3 regions of the Rossellomorea sp. H136 genome follow, and region 2 is predicted to be linked to each of the others. Evidence: riboswitches for the same ligand, from Rfam matches in the RefSeq annotation. Region 2 holds a riboswitch; each other region holds the start of a gene.
The links. A riboswitch is a leader RNA that binds a small molecule or an ion and turns the genes downstream of it on or off. The one in region 2 is predicted to bind S-adenosylmethionine.
Positions count from the first base shown of each region.

Region 1: another riboswitch for S-adenosylmethionine. It lies ahead of mtnK (S-methyl-5-thioribose kinase); the one in region 2 lies ahead of ACYH0O_RS11160 (methionine biosynthesis PLP-dependent protein).
Region 3: another riboswitch for S-adenosylmethionine. It lies ahead of ACYH0O_RS09140 (2,3-diketo-5-methylthiopentyl-1-phosphate enolase); the one in region 2 lies ahead of ACYH0O_RS11160 (methionine biosynthesis PLP-dependent protein).

Region 1 covers NZ_CM166371.1:1,805,202-1,807,470, forward strand. Annotated here, with positions in the region: gene mtnK (S-methyl-5-thioribose kinase) at 1-1,149, opposite strand, end outside; SAM riboswitch class I at 1,266-1,422, opposite strand; gene ACYH0O_RS09130 (carbon-nitrogen family hydrolase) at 1,526-2,269, opposite strand, start outside.
Region 2 covers NZ_CM166371.1:2,223,267-2,225,535, forward strand. Annotated here, with positions in the region: gene ACYH0O_RS11155 (tryptophan--tRNA ligase) at 1-926, shown strand, start outside; SAM riboswitch class I at 1,050-1,159, shown strand; gene ACYH0O_RS11160 (methionine biosynthesis PLP-dependent protein) at 1,252-2,269, shown strand, end outside.
Region 3 covers NZ_CM166371.1:1,807,924-1,810,192, reverse strand. Annotated here, with positions in the region: gene ACYH0O_RS09140 (2,3-diketo-5-methylthiopentyl-1-phosphate enolase) at 1-1,112, opposite strand, end outside; SAM riboswitch class I at 1,224-1,326, opposite strand; gene ACYH0O_RS09135 (aminotransferase class I/II-fold pyridoxal phosphate-dependent enzyme) at 1,377-2,269, opposite strand, start outside.

The DNA of each region.
Region 1 (2,269 bases), 420 kb from region 2:
TTCGATCGAAAAGATCTGTTTTCGTTTTATTATCAGTTCCTTACCGAGTGTCAAGCAGGTCCGCTTTGCCTGTAATCTTCGTACTTTATCCGGTATGCCATCCAGATTTTCTACATGAGCGAGGCCGATCGTTCTTCTGATGCATTCGCATCCTGCAAAACCGATGCTGTCTTGAAAGCTCTTCTCCAATACATATTCAAGGTAGCCATTCACTTTCGTGTAGGCGTCTCCGCTTTCCTTCCAATGCTTGGAGAACGCAGTGGAGAAGACGTTCCAGGTATTCTCAATGTGATAGAGAATCGTTTCCTTCTCTTCAGGTTTTGAAATGGCCTGGAAAATAAGGTTGGCAATGAACTGTCCAATATCAAAGCCAATCGGTCCATAAAAGGCAAACTCGGGATCAATTACTTTTGTTTGATTCTTATCTACAAAGATGCTTCCCGTATGAAGATCTCCATGAAGAAGTGCTTCTCCTTCAGTAAGAAAGCTCTTTTTCAATTTGGCCACTTCAAGCTTCAAGGTGAAATCATCCCATAAATGTTGGACATCCTGGGAAAGCTCTTCTTCAAAATCATTGGTTTCACTGTTGAAAAAAGGGTCCGTGAATACTAGGTCCTCAGTGATTTTACACAACTCAGGATTTGAAAATTCTTTCACGTACTCCTTTTTCTTAAAAGGATGAAGGGCATAATCAGAGGTGAAATATAAGGTATTAGCTAAAAATGTTCCAATGTCATGGGAGAGCCTGGGATACTTTTCCCCTTTGATAAGGCCGACCCGGGCAATGGTCAGTGCACTCAGGTCTTCCATGACTGTAATCGCAAGTGTCGGATCAGAGTAGTACACTTCAGGAACGAGATCCCCTACAAATGATTGCTGAAGCTTAAGGGCACTCGCTTCTATTCTTGCCCGTTCGATTGTCAAGGGCCAGCTTTCGCCTACAACCTTCGCATATGGAAGGGCTTGTTTGATGATGATTCCTTTACCTGTTCCCCGTTCTAATACTCGAAAGACCAGATTTAAATTTCCGTCTCCAATTTCTTCACACGTTAAGAGAGTGCCGTCCTCAAAAATTCTTAAGCCAATCGCCAGTGCAATTGCCGCCTGTTCAGTTAGTGGTTGATATGCATTGAGTTTCGTAATTGCCATCATCGTTCCTCCTTATATTACAGACTTATGAAAGACTGTGTTGTGGAGGCTTTTCCGTGGCATAAGAAAAGCCTCTTTCATGTTCGAAAGAGGCTTGAAGAAGGTATCTTCGTCGCCTCTTATCTCTCAGAAAGACTATCTTTCTGTTGGAATTAGCACCGTGCCTTACTGGATCATTCAATCCGGCGCATGCTGCGCCCCGTTATACAACGGTATTATGGTCGGTTGCTGGGCTTCATAGGGCCAAATCCCTCAGCCAGCTCTTGATAAGAGTTGCGTTAACTATTTAATTAAACTTTCAGAATGTTTCATTTGATTTGAATAGTACCATCGAAGTATTTTCCATGTCAACATTTTTATTGGAAAAATAACCTTTCTAATAAAAATCCGGTCTTCGATCTTGGAATATCGGAATCTTCTTTCGGACCTTTTCTACTTCCTGTAAATTGATTTCAGCCGTAACCAATTCTTCCATTTGCGATCCCTTTGAAAGAATTTCCCCCCATGGATCAATGATGAGGGAACAACCGCCAAATTCATTGTTCGGGTCACTTCCCACCCGGTTGCAGGCAATCACGAAGCATTGGTTTTCAATCGCTCTTGCCCTTAAGAGGGCCTGCCAGTGATCAATTCGTGCTGCAGGCCACTCTGCTACGACAAAAACAACCTTGGCACCTAGTAGAACTTGTTTTCTGAACCATTCCGGGAAACGGATGTCGTAACAAATCAATCCGGCCATCTCTGTGTCTTGAAGGGTGAAGATGCCATCTTCATGCCCAGGAAGTAAATAATGATGTTCATCCATTAATTTAAACAAATGGAGCTTCGAATACTGTTTCACCAACTTGCCTTTTGAATTGGTGACTAAAAGGGTATTGGACACCCCATCCTGCGTTTTCTGCGCAACAGAACCACCTACAATGTGAATAGAATATTTCTTTGATAGGGCAGACAGGAAGGAGATAGAGTCTTTTGCTCCTTCATCAGCGATTTCATCCATTCTTGTAAGGTCATATCCAGTCGTCCACAGCTCAGGGAGCACAACAGTATTACAGCCGTCGTCACTTGCTTTTTCAACCCATTGTTCTACTTTTTTCTTGTTTTCTTCGGGATGTCCGAA
Region 2 (2,269 bases):
AACCGGCATTACAATTGGCAGAGAACCAATCCTACAACACAGCTTATTTTGTAGCGGATTATCATGGTTTAACGAAAATAAATGATCATAATGAAATGAAACAATTATCTTATGGAGTAGCAGCAGCTTGGTTAGCATTAGGCTTGGATCATGAGAGAGCGGTCTTTTACCGTCAATCCGATGTACCTGAAATCTTTGAATTGAGCTGGATCCTGTCTTGTTTTGCACCGAAAGGATTAATGAACAGGGCCCATGCATATAAATCATTGGTCGAAGAAAATGAAAAAAGCGGCAAAGATGTAGATGCTGGGGTCAACATGGGATTATTCACTTATCCAATTTTAATGGCAGCTGATATTTTACTCTTTCAAACCGAGATGGTCCCTGTTGGAAAAGATCAGATACAACATGTTGAAATCGCCCGTGACATAGCTGAAAGCTTTAACAAACAATATGGAGAAATATTTGTCATCCCTGAATATGTCATTCAAGAAGAAACGGCCGTACTCCCGGGACTCGACGGACGTAAGATGAGTAAAAGCTATAACAACACCATTCCATTATTTGAAGAACCAAAAAAGCTTCAAAAATTAATCAATAAAATCAAAACAGATTCTACCCCCCCTGAAGAGCCTAAGGATCCTGACTCCTCCATCATTTTTACGCTATATAATGAATTTGCAACCTCCGATCAAGTTGAAGAAATGAGAAGGAGATTTCAAGAAGGAATAGGGTGGGGAGAAGCGAAAAAAGAGCTATTCCAAGTAATGAATTCTTTTATCGAAGAACCAAGATCGAAATATGAAGAACTGATGGCGAGTCCCCATTTGCTGGATGCAATCTTACAAAATGGAGCAAAAGAAGCACGGGAAAAAACCATTCCATTCATGAAAGAGATTAAAAGGAAAATAGGAATTTATCATTGAAATAGAACAAGGTAGTGAAGCGCAATAGTCATTTTGTTTTTCAGATAATTCATAATTCTCATTGACATTTCTTCTTCTTTGTTATAAGTTATGGGAAAGTTATTTTTCGCAAAATCATATAGTTTCTTATCAAGAGAGGTAGAGGGACTGGCCCGAAGACACCTCAGCAACCAGCCAAAGTTATAGGTATGGTGCTAATTCCAGCAAGTTGATGTCAACTTGGACGATAAGAGGGAGAACGAACGTATAAAACCTTCTTATTTTCATTAAGAAGGTTTTTTTGTTTTTTTCCCTTTTCGTATTCAAGATAGAAAAGGAGAGAAGAATGTTGAAAAAACATATTGATACAATGCTTGTCCAGGCAGGAAATCGGAAAGATCCTGCAACGGGTGCTGTCAGCCTGCCCATCCATTTATCGACTGCCTATGAACATAAGGGGATTGGGCAATCGACAGGCTATGATTACACAAGAACAGGAAATCCAACCCGTGCCACCTTAGAAGACACTCTCACTCAATTGGAGGAAGGGCACAGAGGGTTTGCCTTCAGCTCGGGGATGGCAGCGATTCAGGCAATCCTTAGCTTATATTCCAGCGGGGATGAATTGATTGTTTCGAAAGACCTATACGGCGGGAGCTACCGTTTATTCGTGCAATATGAAGCACAATATAGCATCAAATTTCATTTCGTCGATACCAGTGATGCCGGCTCCATAGAAGAACAAATTTCTAAGAGAACAAAGGCCATTTTTCTTGAAACGCCAACCAATCCATTAATGAATGAAGCAAGTATTTCTGAGGTTGCTGGACTCGCTAAGCGTAACGGATTGCTTTTAATTGTAGATAATACCTTCTACACACCTATTCTGCAGAAGCCACTTACTGAAGGAGCAGACATTGTTATTCACAGCGCTACGAAATACTTAGGGGGACATAATGACGTGCTGGCAGGTGTTGTGATCGTAAACACAGAGGAGTTGGCGGAAAAGATCTACACCATTCAAAATTCAATCGGTGCTGTTCTCGCCCCTTTTGATTGCTGGCTCTTATTAAGAGGGATGAAAACCCTAAGTCTCAGAATGGCTCAGCACGAAAAAAATGCAAGAGAATTAGCGGAGTATCTTGATGTGCATGAATGTGTAACAGATGTTTTATATCCGGGAAAAGGCGGCATGCTTTCCTTTCGTATAGCAAAGGAAGAATGGGTTGCTCCCTTTCTCCAATACTTAAAAATTATTACGTTTGCTGAAAGTTTAGGAGGGGTCGAAAGTTTTATCACCTATCCAGCTACACAAACGCATGCAGACATTCCTGAAGAAGAACGAAATAAGTTGGGTATCTGCA
Region 3 (2,269 bases), 420 kb from region 2:
GCTTGGACGAATGCCTTTCCTCCTCCAATTGCCCCATCTGGATGACCATGGATGCCACCACCTGCATTAATGACACAATCTAAACCAAAATCCTTCACTAAAAGGGGCACAAGCGCAGGATGAATGCCTGCTGACGGTACGGGCAATGCTCTTCTTAAATGATCGTCATCCTTCGTTAACTCATGGCTTACGGATATAGCTTTGCTCTTCTCTAATGCGACACTTCCGTATGGAGATGGAAATAAAGAAAAATCAGCTCCGGCCATTCGTAGGAATTTCCCTAACCATAAAGAATAGCTCACACCATATGCAGGAGATGAAGCAACAGCACCTGCGAATGCAGGATGTGCCATAATCGGCAATCCGATCTCAGGGTCCTCCCTCAACTCTTGAAGAACATCCAGGCCGTAAGAAAATACATTGAATAAAAGGGCATGGGCTCCAAGTTCACGTGCTTTTCTTGCTTTATCACGTAATTCTGAAGTCCTTCCTGTAAGGTTTACTGCATACAACGTTTTCTTACCTGTCTCTTCAAACAGCTCCTGTAACACTCTTTTCCCTATATTGATCCTCTCAGTGAAAGGTGTCAGTGGATTATCAAAGAGAATCTCATCGTCTTTTACTACATCAACTCCCCCAAGTGCCTGGGCCTTTAATTGAGTTTCAAGGTAGTTAAGATCCCTGCCGATCACGCCTTTAAAGATGCTCATTAACAGGGGTCTTTCTTGTACACCTGCTAGCTCCCTGATTCCTTCTATTCCAAACCGTGGACCAGGATAGGCTTTTTTCAAGTCACTGGAAAACTCTATATCTACTAATTTCACTTCACCATCAAGGGACAGCTTGCCGAATACCGTAGCAAGGATGGCTGGAATATCATTTGAATAATTATGACCGGGATAGCCAATTTCCACCTTGCCTCTCGGGCCATCTTTGCCTTCCCACTCTTTCACGGAAACGACTCTCCCCTTGTATTTGCGCAATTGGTCCTGTTCCAGGAGCGGTAAGTCCGTCCATGAACCGACCGTCAATCCCAGGGCGATCCCCTCTGCCTTTTTGTCAAATGATCCACTATTTCCTTTTATTTCATATGTGGCTATCACTTCACTCATTGTTGTCCTGCCTCCTTTTGAAATTGCTATTCTTAGCCGCAAGTTGATTTCATAAGCCTGGGCAAGCAAAAAACCTCTTCCAAATAAGAAGAGGTTTGATAAAGTCACTCTTTCTTATCTGTCAGCTTTATTGCTGCAAGAATTAGCACCGTGCTTGAATAAGTCGGTTGCCGGGCTTCATAGGGCTGGTCCCTCCGCCTGCTCTTGATAAGAATTTCATTATTCATTATTTCAGTTGGATTATTGCACCAATTATAACTTCTGTCAATCCCTTTTATGGAATAATTCTAAATTTTCTATACGCGAAACCGCTTCTCTTATCCGCTGGTTTGAGGTTAAGAGCCCTACACGTACATACCCTTCTCCGAATTCTCCAAAGCCTACACCCGGGGCTACAGCAACTTTGATTTTTTCAAGTAAATAAGTAGAGAACTCTACAGATGTGAAGCCCTCAGGTACTTTTAGCCAGGCGAAGAAGGAGCCTTGTGGAGCTTTTACATCCCACCCTATTTCCTGAAGTCCGGAGATTAATAGTTTTCTTCTTTCTTCGTATGTTGAAACCAGTGCATGCACACATTCCTGGGAACTTAAAAGCGCTGTGGTAGCCGCTTCCTGAATGGCTCCGAACAGACTCACATATAAGTGATCTTGAAGGAGGTTAATCGCTTCAATGACACTTTTATTCCCTACTGCAAACCCCACTCTCCAGCCAGCCATATTATACGTTTTCGATAATGTATAAATCTCAATCCCCACATCCCTTGCTCCATCTGTTTCCAAGAAGCTTATGGGCTTATTTCCATCAAACCCTATAGCTCCATAGGCAAAATCATGTACAACACAAATATCATGCTGATTGGCAAGAGTGACTGTTTCTTCAAAGAATGATTTTGTGGCGATCGCTCCAGTAGGGTTATTAGGGTAGTTCAGAAACATTAGCTTCGCATTTTCCAGCTCGTTACGGGAGCGTTCACTATAATCGGGAAGAAATCCATTCTCCTCTCGTAGAGGCATTTTTATCATTTGTGCTTCTGCCAATGCTACCCCTGATAAATAATCGGGGTAACCGGGATCGGGCACCATTACCCCATCACCAGGATTCAATAAACATTGAGGGATTTCAACTAACCCGGCCTTTCCTCCGAACAGCACAGCTA